3 regions of the Oxobacter pfennigii genome follow, and region 1 is predicted to be linked to each of the others. Evidence: a T-box and tRNA genes for the amino acid it is inferred to sense, from the RefSeq annotation. Region 1 holds a T-box; the other regions hold tRNA genes.

The links. The T-box of region 1 lies ahead of argS (arginine--tRNA ligase). A T-box ahead of a tRNA ligase gene usually reads a tRNA of that ligase, here a tRNA-Arg.
Region 2: it encodes a tRNA-Arg, which carries the amino acid that the T-box ahead of argS (arginine--tRNA ligase) is inferred to sense. The anticodon was not compared.
Region 3: it encodes a tRNA-Arg, which carries the amino acid that the T-box ahead of argS (arginine--tRNA ligase) is inferred to sense. The anticodon was not compared.

What each region holds. Positions count from the first base shown of each region.
Region 1 is NZ_LKET01000014.1:68,997-73,288, reverse strand. Features, by position in the region: gene OXPF_RS01255 (GNAT family N-acetyltransferase) at 1-479, shown strand, start outside; gene OXPF_RS01250 (DinB family protein) at 497-1,210, shown strand; gene OXPF_RS01245 (DUF3788 domain-containing protein) at 1,278-1,730, shown strand; T-box leader at 1,879-2,091, shown strand; gene argS (arginine--tRNA ligase) at 2,210-3,982, shown strand; gene OXPF_RS01235 (lactate utilization protein) at 4,154-4,292, shown strand, end outside.
Region 2 is NZ_LKET01000021.1:385,210-389,501, forward strand. Features, by position in the region: gene OXPF_RS04930 (nicotinate phosphoribosyltransferase) at 1-761, shown strand, start outside; gene OXPF_RS04935 (hypothetical protein) at 965-1,591, shown strand; tRNA gene OXPF_RS04940 (tRNA-Arg) at 1,732-1,807, shown strand; gene OXPF_RS04945 (hypothetical protein) at 1,947-2,132, shown strand; gene OXPF_RS04950 (cytochrome c oxidase assembly factor Coa1 family protein) at 2,263-2,742, shown strand; gene tadA (tRNA adenosine(34) deaminase TadA) at 2,899-3,330, shown strand; tRNA gene OXPF_RS04960 (tRNA-Ser) at 3,338-3,430, shown strand; gene OXPF_RS04965 (ATP-binding protein) at 3,811-4,292, opposite strand, start outside.
Region 3 is NZ_LKET01000028.1:260,488-264,779, forward strand. Features, by position in the region: gene OXPF_RS07815 (nitrogenase component 1) at 1-10, opposite strand, end outside; gene OXPF_RS07820 (hypothetical protein) at 26-286, opposite strand; gene OXPF_RS07825 (hypothetical protein) at 868-1,272, opposite strand; gene OXPF_RS07830 (DUF2089 family protein) at 1,274-1,573, opposite strand; tRNA gene OXPF_RS07835 (tRNA-Arg) at 1,791-1,867, opposite strand; tRNA gene OXPF_RS07840 (tRNA-Gln) at 1,970-2,045, opposite strand; tRNA gene OXPF_RS07845 (tRNA-Gln) at 2,155-2,230, opposite strand; gene hflX (GTPase HflX) at 2,362-4,194, opposite strand.

The DNA of each region.
Region 1 (4,292 bases):
GGTGCATGTGGTGGAGATTACGCCGTAAGGAATTTGATAAGCAAAAGGGTGAAGGCAATAAGAGTGCCATGTACCGGATAGTAGAAAAAGGTATCGTTCCCGGGATTATAGCATATATAAACAAGCTTCCTGTCGGATGGTGTTCAGTGGCCCCACGGGATGAATTTTCGGTATTGGATAGATCCCGGATTCTAAAAAGAGTAGATGATCAGCCTGTCTGGTCAATAGTATGTTTTTTTGTGGCGAAACAATATAGATGCCGGGGAATTACCATTCAGCTAATAAAAGCTGCAATAGAATACGCAAAGAAGAATGGAGCATTAATTGTAGAGGGATATCCTGTTCAACCTAAAAAAAGTAAAATGCCTGATGTGTTTGCATTTACAGGGTTCATGTCGGCTTTTGAAAAGGCAGGTTTTACAGAAATAGTTCGCCGGTCGGATACAAGACCCATTATGCGGTATTTGATTAAAAATTAATAAAGGAACGATAATTAATGGGAGTGAGAACAGCAGTGAGTATAGTATCCGAATGGAATTTGAAACAAAAACATTTGAAAGAAATAATAAGAAAGGCAGAAAAGTTCGGTGAAGCTAAGGAATTATTTCTTTCCATGCATGGAACGGTTCATTTTGCGGAAGTAAGCAACGCAAAAGAAGCAACGGTCATGGATAAGTTTGTGAACGGATTGCTGGAAAGAGATTATGCTATTATGCCGACAGATAAAGACGTTACTATTGCTTGGAATATTTGGCATATTACAAGAATCGAAGATTTAACTATTAATGTTTTAGTGAACCAATTGGAACAAGTGTTAAACAATGATTGGCTGGCACGGCTTAAAGTTAATGTTACTGACACAGGAAATGCAATGACAGATGACGAAATAATGGATTTCAGCAAATACATTAATATAGGGCAACTGTTAAAATATAGAACTGCTGTTGGAGTGCAAACGCAGAAAATCTTATCGTCTTTAAAATATGAGGATATGAAACGTAAGATTGAGAAAAAAGATACAGAGAAAATATTGAATTATGGTGGAATATTGAACAAGCCGGATTCTATTTGGTTACTGGATTTTTGGGGCAAAAAGGATGTAGCAGGCATTATTTTAATGCCAATTACAAGGCATCAAATAGTTCATTTAAATGATTGCTTTTATTTAAAACAGGCAATTAATAAGAAAAAAACATTTTACAGAGTTTGATCTTCATTTAAATGCTATTCCGGTAGTGCTTACGCAAAAGGTAGATTATGGGTCTGGGTGGTGAAAGATGATGTATGAACGTTTGCTTGATAAAAATAATCCTCCTGCAGAGAATTTTATAAGTGAGCTTATGGGGGTAAAAGGCTATACTTTACTGCTTCAGTTCGAAGATTTTTTAAACCATAATTACCATATATCCAGGGAAATGAAATTTCCCTTTGGAAATAATTATGGCTGGGGATATAAGTATAGTCATAAGTCAAGTCACCTTTGCTATGCATTTTTTGAATCCGGTGCATTTACCATAACGCTGCAACTTGGAGATAATTGTGCTCCTCAAATCAATCAAATTCTTCCGGGCCTGTCGCAAAAGGTAAAGGAATTGTGGCAAAACAGGTATCCTTGCGGCGAACAAGGCGGCTGGATTCATTACAGGGTTACGGATTCGGATGATCTGAATGACGTTTTAGAGCTGGTGAAGGTAAAAGGGAAGCCATCCTCAAGCCAGAAAAGAATATGAAGATTTAAAAATTAATCTTGCCAGAAATTTAGAGATGATGGGTTGCCTATACCGAAAGTAAAACAGAATTTATACAAAGCATTTTGACGTTTTATAAATAATTTCAGCCTTGACACGGGAAACTATTATATTATAATATTCAAAACAGTGAAATTCTATGAAAAGTGAAGTATCCTTATAAGATTTCTGACAGCGAGCAGGAACAGAGTGAAAGTCCTGCAAGATATTATTTGGAGAAAAGGTACTTGGAGGAGCTGCCTGAGCTTTATAAGTCAGGGTGTGACGTTGGCTGCGTTAAAGCCATGAGTGGATTGTAAATACAATCAACTAGAGTGGTACCGCGGATATATCCGTCTCTTATTATATTAAGAGGCGTTTTTTTATTGTCAGTAATTTATATGAAAACTCGCGATTAAAACATAGTAGTTAACGTAGCCGACGTAGAGAAATTTAACGTAAAATACGGGAGGATGTAAGAAATGAAAAAATTAACAGAATTAATTACGGTTACAGTTAAGGCTGCATTTGAAAAATGCGGCTATTCTTCGGAATATGGGTCAGTTACGTTATCCGACAGGCCTGATTTATGTCAATTTCAATGTAACGGAGCCTTATCAGCTGCTAAAAAATATAAAAAGCCTCCTCTTACCATCGCAACTGAAATTGTAAACTCGCTAAAAGAACATCAAGACTTTAAAGACGTAACATGCGTTATGCCAGGATTTATTAATATAACTTTAAATGACAGTTTTATCATTGACTTTCTTAATACTATGATGGAGTCAAAAAAATTTGGCTGCGAAGAAATCGGGGAGAATAAAACCATTATTGTGGATTATGGCGGGCCTAATGTTGCAAAGCCCCTTCATGTAGGGCATTTAAGGACGGCGGTCATTGGAGAAAGCATCAAACGAATGGGAAGGTTTTTAGGGTATAATACGTTAGGGGATGTCCATTTAGGGGACTGGGGGTTACAAATAGGATTGATCATAGCAGAACTTAAAAGGCGAAGTCCTGATTTAATTTATTTTAATATAGATTATAAGGGTGAATATCCGGAAGAAGCTCCTTTTACTATAACCGAGCTTGAGGAGATTTATCCTACAGCAAGCAATTATGCCAAAATTAATGCTGCTTTTATGGAAGATTCAAAACAAGCAACCCTGTTGTTCCAAAATGGCCATAGGGGCTATGTGGCATTATGGAAGCATATTCTGAATGTGTCAATTAAAGATCTAAAAAAGAACTATGCCAATTTAAATGTTTATTTTGATTTATGGAAAAAAGAAAGCGATGCTCAGCCCTATATTCCTAAAATGATAGAGTATTTGAAGGACAATGGTTTTGCATATATAAGCGACGGGGCTCTCATAGTGGATGTAAAAGATGATAGGGATACAAAAGAGGTGCCTCCATGCATACTGGTAAAATCAGATGGGGCAACCTTATATAGCACAACCGATTTGGCAACCATTATAGAAAGAATGGAATTATACAAGCCGGATGAGATCATTTATATCGTTGATAAAAGACAGGAATTGCATTTTGAACAAGTTTTCAGATGTGCAAAAAAAACAAAACTCGTTTCGCCAGATACAAAGCTTATCTTCCTGGGTTTTGGAACAATGAACGGCAAAGACGGTAAACCTTTTAAAACCCGCTATGGAGGAGTAATGCGTCTGGAGCATCTTATTAAGGAGGCCAGTGACAAAGTTTATAAAAGAATCATCGAAAATAAAGGAATCCGGGAAGAAGAAGCAGAAGAAATTTCTAAAAAAGTAGGATTGGCGGCCCTTAAATACAGTGATTTATCCAATCAAATATCAAAAGATTATATGTTTGATTTGGATAGATTTACCTCCTCCGAAGGAAATACAGGGCCGTATATTATATATACGGTAGTCAGAATAAAGTCCATACTTAATAAATTTTTATCCATGGATCCTGAATATAAAACAGGGGAAATATCATTACAATTGCTTTGCAGTGAAAGTGAGGGCAGCTTAATGCTTAAACTTACTCAGTTCAATGAGGTCGTAATAAGCAGCTTTACGGACTATTCTCCCCATAAAATATGCCAATTTATTTATGATTTATCCAATGAATTCAATAAATTCTATCATGAAAATAAAATCATTTCAGAGCGGGACCCCCAGAAACAATATTCATGGGTAAATCTTATTAGTTTAACAAAAAATGTTTTAATTACATGTTTAGATTTATTAGGGATAGAAGTTCCCGATAGAATGTAGTATCCGATAAAAATGTTTTGCCTTTTTGCCCCTCAATTTTTAAAATATGATATAATAAATTCTTTCAGAATTTATTGCGACACAAAATTTGCCATGCAAATTTTATGATATATTAGATTAATTTATATAACTATTTCTTTATCACCGTAGAAACGGTCCCTGGAGGTATGTATGGACGAAAGGATAAAAAAAGTAATTTCAAATTTGCAGCGAAACAATATGGCCGGTTACTTTGTTGAGAACAGGAAAGAATTGCTCAATCTCATGGCCTTACTGGTTAAAAAGGGCGAGAAGGTTGGATGGGGAGATT
Region 2 (4,292 bases), on a different contig from region 1:
TATTAGTAGATACCTACAATGTTCTAAAATCGGGAATACCAAATGCTATAAAGGTATTTGAAGAAGAAATAATTCCAAGAGGATTCAGACCCGCAGGAATCAGAATTGACAGCGGGGATATTACTTATCTTTCAAATATAGCCAGAAAAATGCTTGATAATGCAGGCTTTAAGGATTGCAAAATAGTAGCTTCAAATTCTCTTGATGAATACGTAATAAGAGATATATTAATCCAGGGCGCAAAGGTAGACATTTTCGGGGTTGGTGAAAGGCTTATTACTTCAAAATCCGAACCGGTTTTCGGAGGAGTATATAAGCTGGCGGCAGTTGAAGAGGACGGTAAAATAGTATCCAAAATTAAAGTAAGTGAAAACGTTGCTAAAATTACAAACCCATCGTTCAAGAAAGTATACAGGCTTTTCAGAAGGGATACCGGAAAGGCAATTGCGGACGTTATTACCCTTGCAGATGAGGTCATTGATGATACAAAGCCATATGAGATTTTTGACCCTGTTCATACGTGGAAAAAGCAGGTTGTTACTAACTTTCACGCCAAGCCGCTCCATGAAAAGATTTTTGAAAAGGGAAGATGCATATATGAGAGTCCCAATTTAAAATATATCAGCGAATACTGCCGGGATCAGATTGATACCTTATGGGAAGAGGTATTGAGGTTTGAAAATCCTCACAAATATTATGTGGATCTCTCAAGGCCATTATGGGAGATAAAGCAAAAACTCTTACAGGAGTATTCATATTAAAGTAAAAAGGGTAAAGCAAGAGTAAATAAACTCTTGCTTTACCCTTTTTTTACCATAAATTAACCTAATACAACAAACATTGTCAGCATAAAAGAAGGATTTTTTACATTCGTATATAATATATATTATATTATCAGGCATTTTTTTGATTGTTTATATGCACTGTTAAAGGGGTATAATTATACGCAAGGAGTTGACATGTAATGGATATGGAATTGGTTATGGCAATTTTATCGGGAATTGTATCACTTGTGGTTTTTTTAAATATATTTGCATACTTAAACCGCATATTTAACATTGATCTTCCTGACATAATCGGTTTTATATTGATGCTTGCAGGGATACTTGGATTATATATAAAACGGGACTTCTTTTTTGGATTCCATCCTATTATTACGGGTGTAACAGTAGGCACCATCCTTGCATTGCTTTGGGATATCAAGGGCGCCGGGTTTATGATATATATAAAGAATACCATATTAACCTTCAGATTCTGGATGTGGATAATTGCACTGGTTGCCGGGATATATAGCAGGTACATAATGCTTAATTCTCTAGACGAATATTTGATCCAAAGCATAAATGAGATAAATCAATATTTACTTATAGCATCATTAATATTGATCATTTTAGGCTCCTTTCTTCTTCTGTATCCAGAGGTATATGCTCAGAAAAACCCAAAAAACTCAGGGTTTAGTATTTATAAGAGGATTTCAAAGGGAAAAAAGGCTGCAGGGCAAATAATCGGATTTATACTGGTTCTTATATTTTCAATTTTTTTGGTGGATGCATTAAGTTATATAAGCTCTTTTTTCAATATTATTATTTAGTCATTCGAGTGAGAACCATAGTGCAGCTTATAATAATTAGGGGGCAGGGATATGCTCTCTTTTATAATCTATTAAGCATTGACAACAAAGTTTAGTCTATGTATAATGTATAAGTGACGCAAGAAGCGTCAAAGCCATATGCGCCCGTAGCTCAGGGGATAGAGCAACGGTTTCCTAAACCGTGTGTCGGATGTTCGATTCATCTCGGGCGCACCATAACAAAATAAATCTTTGCCAGGAGGATACGATATAAATTCGTAGCCTTTTTTACTTTGATGAGGTTATTAAAGAAGGATTATGGAAACATTAAATATAGTTTAAAGTTGCTATATATGCATGGCTAATGAGGAGCGATATGGATAAGAAATTTCTAAGAATTGCATATGTTGGAGAAAGATTGCTGAGTTTTATTATAGATTATATAGTAATATTTTTATCTATAGGAGCTTCTTTGGCGATTTTAACATTGATTGATGAGTCATTAGGCTGGATATCACTTATTGTGGGAACAGTATTTCTCCTGCTAAAAGATATCTTTTAAGGGCAAAGTATCGGCAAGAGAATATTTAAGCTTGCAGTCAGAGATGAGAGCGATATAACAAATATACCCGAAAAAGAAATTAGTTTTAAGAAATGTTACTTTTATCTTATTGTTTATAGATTTGTTCTATATGCTTTTTAACAAAAAGAATCAAAGAACAGGGGATAGACTTGCAGGAACAGCAGTTGTAAAATTGACAGAAGACAGCAAACATAGCGAAGATGAGGCCATTGAAAAATATAATGCATACATCGGCCAGCAAAAAGATGATGGAGCGTCATGCTTAAAAATAATTGTTATTATAATTGCCATTGGTATATTATTTTTCTGCACCCTCTTTTTTGGCATTATATCATTAATTAAGAGCAGCAGTGCATATAAAGAAGCCATTTATCAGATTCAAAATAATGAAAAGGTACTGGAGCAAACAGGGAATATTGAAGGTTATGGATTTTTCCCAACTGGTTCAGTCTCAACAAATAATGGAGTGGGCAATGCTGAATTTGTTATTAAAGTTAAAGGAAGCAATAAAGATGTTTATGTTCATACAGTATTATCGAAATTCCTCGGAAGCAAATGGAGGATAGTAAGCTTGGAAGTCCTGGAATAGGTATTGTTCCAGAGAGCATATACACCCAATTAGAGGTGGACAAAATATAAAATCTTCGCTATAATGATTAACGTATTAAAGCATTGCAAACAGATGTGCTATTCATTTAAGTACATTACTTTTATTTTGGATGTGTAGATATTGGATATAGATTTTATGAAACTGGCACTGGATGAAGCCTCTGAAGCTTATAAACAAGACGAGGTTCCAATTGGCGCTGTTATAGTCAGAAATGGAATTGTTATTTCCAAAGCTCATAATCTAAGAGAAGTATTAAAAGATCCAACCGCCCATGCAGAAATACTGGCTATAAAAAAAGCTTCCGAAACCCTTGATGCGTGGCGGCTGTTAGATTGTGACCTCTATGTAACAATAGAGCCATGTCCAATGTGTGCCGGTGCTATAGTGCAGGCACGAATAAAAAGGCTTATTTTTGGAGCAAAAGACCCAAAAGCCGGAGCCTGCGGCTCCGTAATGGACGTAATAGGTAATACAAAACTAAATCACAAAGTGGAAGTAACATCCGGAATTATGGAAAGCGAATGCAGTAATATAATGAAGGATTATTTTAAGAGAAAGCGAATCTAACATACATGGAGAGATGTCAGAGTGGTCTATAGTGCACGACTCGAAATCGTGTGTACTGTGATGAGCAGTACCGTGGGTTCAAATCCCACTCTCTCCGCCAAACAACTGTAAATCCGAGCCCTTGATTTTGGGTTCGGGTTTTGTTTTATTACCTCTATCAATAAAAAATCTCCAAAAGGGAATTTCTTTGTTGTAATATAATAAAAGAGTGTTAATTAGGGGTGATTATATGATATTATTTGATACTGATCGTTTTAAGGTTTATAACTATATTATTCATCATTTTTTAGAAGTGGAGATTTTCAATGAAGATGAATACATAGATATTGGAGTGTGAATGTCAATGAATTTCTTTACCACTTGACATTGGAAAAGTTTACCACTTAATCTCTAATTGTGGGGAAACACTGATTTGCAGCATTCCCCCGGTAGTTATTCATCCTTATCTTTGTTTGAATGTTCTGCTCTGTAAGGATGGTCTCAGAAAATTTGAGGTTTGTAGATACAATCACACTGAGGGCGTTCAGCTCTGTCTGCAATGACTTTAAATAATAATTCTGATTGATGCCGATTAAAAGTAAGATAGCTTAACTCATCAATAATCAGTAAGTCAGCTTTGGATATCTGTCGTTCCAGTTTAATAAGCTTTTTGTATTCCTGAGCTTCAATCAGCTCATTTGATAGATTTGCTGCTGTGTAAAATTTTACATTCATGCCTTGCATACAGGCTTTAACGCTAAGGGCTATACTAAGATGGGTTTTACCCGTACCAGGGTTGCCAATCATTACGATATTTTGCCTTTTACTAATAAAATTACAGCTGGCAAGTTCATAAATAAAAGATTCCGTAATGTGTTCAAAACAACTAAAATCAAGTTCATCAATAGTTTTTACATACGGGAAATTCGCTGCCTTAATTTTGCGTTTTTGGCTGCTTTCCATCCAGGAATCAAGCTCCATTT
Region 3 (4,292 bases), on a different contig from region 1:
TAAAGAACATAGGTATCTCGGTCTTTCAATAAAGCTGCTCATGCCTTTTCCTCCCTCTTAACAAAATCCTCCGGTAGCCTTCCTCTTCAAAAAAACCTTTCTTTTCAGCAACGACGAAAGGAGCATCAGTACAATCGGATCTGGACCATGTTTTGATTTCATAAACCTCTTTTCCGCTTTCGTCAACTGTGGGTTTTATGGCAGTGCGCTCTTTTTTGCACGCAGCCAGCACTCCGGTTAAAAGAGCCAAAACAATAGTCAGAGCTAATAAACTTCGTACTTTCATTTTATTTTACACTTCCTCTTTATAAAATTTTATTTTGAAAATCCCTGTGAAGTCTTGAAACCTAGTGCACAACATTTTCTTCCCTCCAGGTAATCACACGCGATTCAATCCATGAAATCAAATGCTTTATCAAAAGACCCAGTAATGCGATGATTACCACAGCCACAAACAATTCTTTGATTTTAAAACCGGCAGATACAACTGTAGAATCTAAATGCAACGTATTTAAAAATGGTTCTAGTTGCAGGTTTTAAAATAGTAAAGATATTGATACGTGACAATACACACAAAAGAAGCCCATCACATTTCTGCAATCGGCTTCTTTCCATAAAAATCGATTTTACTATTGACGGCTTATGTCGTATTTTCTATCCTGCTTTCCTTATCCCATTTAATCCGGTATAATAACCGCTTTGCGGTTACCATATCATAAAATAAAAATCGCTCCTTTGGAATGATTGCTCGATTCTCATAGAAACGATTTTGTGTCATTAGTACAAAATAGATGTACTAACAACTTGTCTGAATTTTCATTAACAAGTCATGTTTCATAAACTTCACCTTATGCTCATAATAAATACTTACTCAAGGTCTTGAATATTCATTTTCTCTAACTGACTATTCTTTCTGATGTTTTCCCTGCAAGCAAAGTAAACTATTAATAATATAGCGGTAGGAATGTTATATAAAAGAAAAACAATAAGCATTTGAAAAATAGCAGTACCAGTGTTCATAATTGGTTGTTTGTGCTGTTCAATTATACTTTCTTCAATTACTGTTCCATCTGGAGCAAGTTGTTGCATTGTGAGTTCTCCGCTCGTGTACATAGGCGTATTTCCCAAAACAACAATTAGTGAAAAAATTAGACAGATCATAGGTAATATAAGCCCAAACCATTTGCTTTTTCGTTTCGATAAAAATATTTGAAGTAAAATTCCTCCGATAACGAAAATAAGTAAAAAAAATATATTCTTTGATATAAGCATATTACAGCTCTCCTTTCATTTTTTTGTATTCTGAAATCAAGAGTTTAGCTGTATCAAAATCCAACTTATCATTGACGGCAAGTCGTTTGATTAGAGCAATATACGGCTCTCTCGCTGTATCATCACTTATTTGAATTTTCTGTATTAGTTTATCAAGTCTAAGTCTTACCGTAGGGTAGGTAACACCGTATTGACTTGCAATCTCTTTCAATGATCCAGAAGCCAAAAGAAATTTTTTGATAAATGATATATCTTCATCATCGAGATTTAACATCCATTCAGGTACAATTTCTATTGCCACTTAATCTCCTCCTTTAAATAAAATTCATTATATGCTTTAACATTATTAAAGTCAAGTAGTAAGATTAAGCTTAATAAAATAACGACAGATGAGTAACCTCACCTGTCGTTTGACAAAACTAATATAAATAATCTGAAATTCGAATATATTTTAAGTATAACATAAACAATCAGGCTAAGACAGATACAATTCTACATCCATTTTAGCCTGATAACCTTGGTGCGCCCGACAGGATTCGAACCTGCGACCTACTGACTCGGAATCAGGAACTCTATCCAACTGAGCTACGGGCGCGTATTTGTATTATTAATATTAGCATACTGATAAACAAAAATCAAATTATTAAGAAGGTTTATAGGATTAAACAAAAAAGGCCTTATGGCCTCTCTTATATAGTGGCTGCCGATGCAGGACTCGAACCTACACATCCCTGATCCAGAGTCAGGTGCCTTACCAATTTGGCTAATCGGCAATATAAACCAGTTCATTTACTTTTAGCTGTAAAATATATTATAAACTCTTAAGAAAACATAGTCAATATATTAATATATTACTTAGATGAAAGTAATTGGATAAATAAATGGCTGCCGATGCAGGACTCGAACCTACACATCCCTGATCCAGAGTCAGGTGCCTTACCAATTTGGCTAATCGGCAACAACATTGATAATTATATAATGTATTAAAATAAAAATCAATAAGTTTTTAACTTAAATTTAAGAAATATCACCATTTATTACTATCTTATTATTTGTTAATTTATGTTTATTTTATACAATGAGAAACCGCTATTCAAAAGCAATATAGTCTCTATATTTTTCAATAGTTGCTTCATCTGTCTCTACAGTTATTACTGCTGCTATTTCATCATATTCTTCTGATAGGACGGTGCATTCCTTATATAAATAAGATTTTAAACCCATCTTGTCGTAAGGCAGCCTTATTTCTACCTTTTTAAGCTTATCATAGAGCCTTTGTTCTATCATTGAAATCAAATCTTCAATGCCTGTTCCATAGAGGGCGGATATCTCCGCTACGTTTTCATGATTTTCATAAAGAAGATTTAAACCATCGGCAAATTCGATTTTATCAACCTTGTTAAGTGCCAGGATTGTAGGTTTATCCAATGCATTCAGCTGTCCTAATACATTATTTACAGCCTTAATCTGCTCATGAGCGTTTGGTGCGCTGGCATCCACCACATGAATAAGCAGATCCGAATATGCTACTTCTTCTAGTGTAGCCCTGAAAGCGTCTACCAGGTCATGAGGCAGCTTTCTAATAAAGCCTACTGTATCTGAAACCAGTATTTCTCTGCCATTTGGAAGTTTTATGGATCTGGTTGTAGGATCTAATGTGGCAAATAGCATATCTGCTTCCAATACATCTTCCTTTTTAACCTGGGAATCTGTCTGAAAGTCATGAGCCAGTCTGTTCCTTAAAGTGGACTTCCCTGAATTTGTATATCCGATTAATGATACAATGGGGATTGAATTAGACATTCTTTTAGCTCTTTGAATTTCCCTGTTCTTTTTAACCTCATTAAGGCCTTTCTCCAGTTCATTAATTCTTTCTCTTATATGCCTTCTGTCAACCTCAAGCTTCTTTTCTCCCGGTCCCCTGGTACCTATTCCCCCTCCTGTTCTTGATAAAACCTTACCTAAACCAATCAATCTGGGAAGCCTGTATTTAAGCTGTGCAAGCTCTACCTGAAGTTTTCCTTCCATTGTCAAAGCCCTGCTGGCAAATATATCAAGAATAAGGGTGGTTCTGTCTATAACTTTTGCACCTATGGTTTCTTCCAAGTTCCTTACCTGAGCCCCCGATAATTCATCATCAAATATAACGGTATCAATGTCATAGGATTGGGTTACCAGACTCACTTCCATGGCTTTACCTGACCCTATGTAGTATGCTGTATCGACTTTGCTTCGCTTTTGAAGTATTTTTCCTGCAACTTCAGCACCAGAAGCTTCGGCAAGCTCACTTAATTCGTCTAATAAATCCTCATCACTTCCCATACCGTCAGGTGTATTTAATCCTATTAAAAGCACTCTTTCTTTTCTCTCGTCCTCAGTAACTGATGCTGTATCTGCAATGATGTGTTTCTCAATCTCTTTTATGACATTTAATATATTGATGCTTAATATTGTATTCAAATCATAAGGACCTAATATGTTATATTTTTCTGTCAGAGCACCTTCCACTGGATAGAGATAACCGGTATAAACATTAGTAACCTTTGAACCTTCTATGCCGGCTGCAGCTATACAATCGAGACGCAAATTTATCAAGGCGGATATATCCACTTCAGATAAATTTCCGTTGCCGCCCGGATGGGTATGTATGCATCTTACCCCTGACAGCCTTCTGTTTCCCCTTCTGAAGCTTATTATAGGCAGGCTGACTGTGGCAAAATCGCCTATGGATACATCAACCACCTTGCCTCTCCTGTTTATAAAAACCGATATCTCCTTATTTATGGCTGAAGTAACTTCAGCCATAACATCGAGTATTTCAGAACTTATTAATTCTTCTATGCTTACGTTTATATCGTAAAGACCATCCAACCTTTCCAAATATGAATCTTTTATGCCCGTCACGTTTCCATTTACTCTCATAATATCACCAGCCTGTATGTTTATTGCATTTTTTGACTTGCTATATTAGTTTACCATATTAATATAATATTTAGTATTCGGACTTGTAATTATTATTT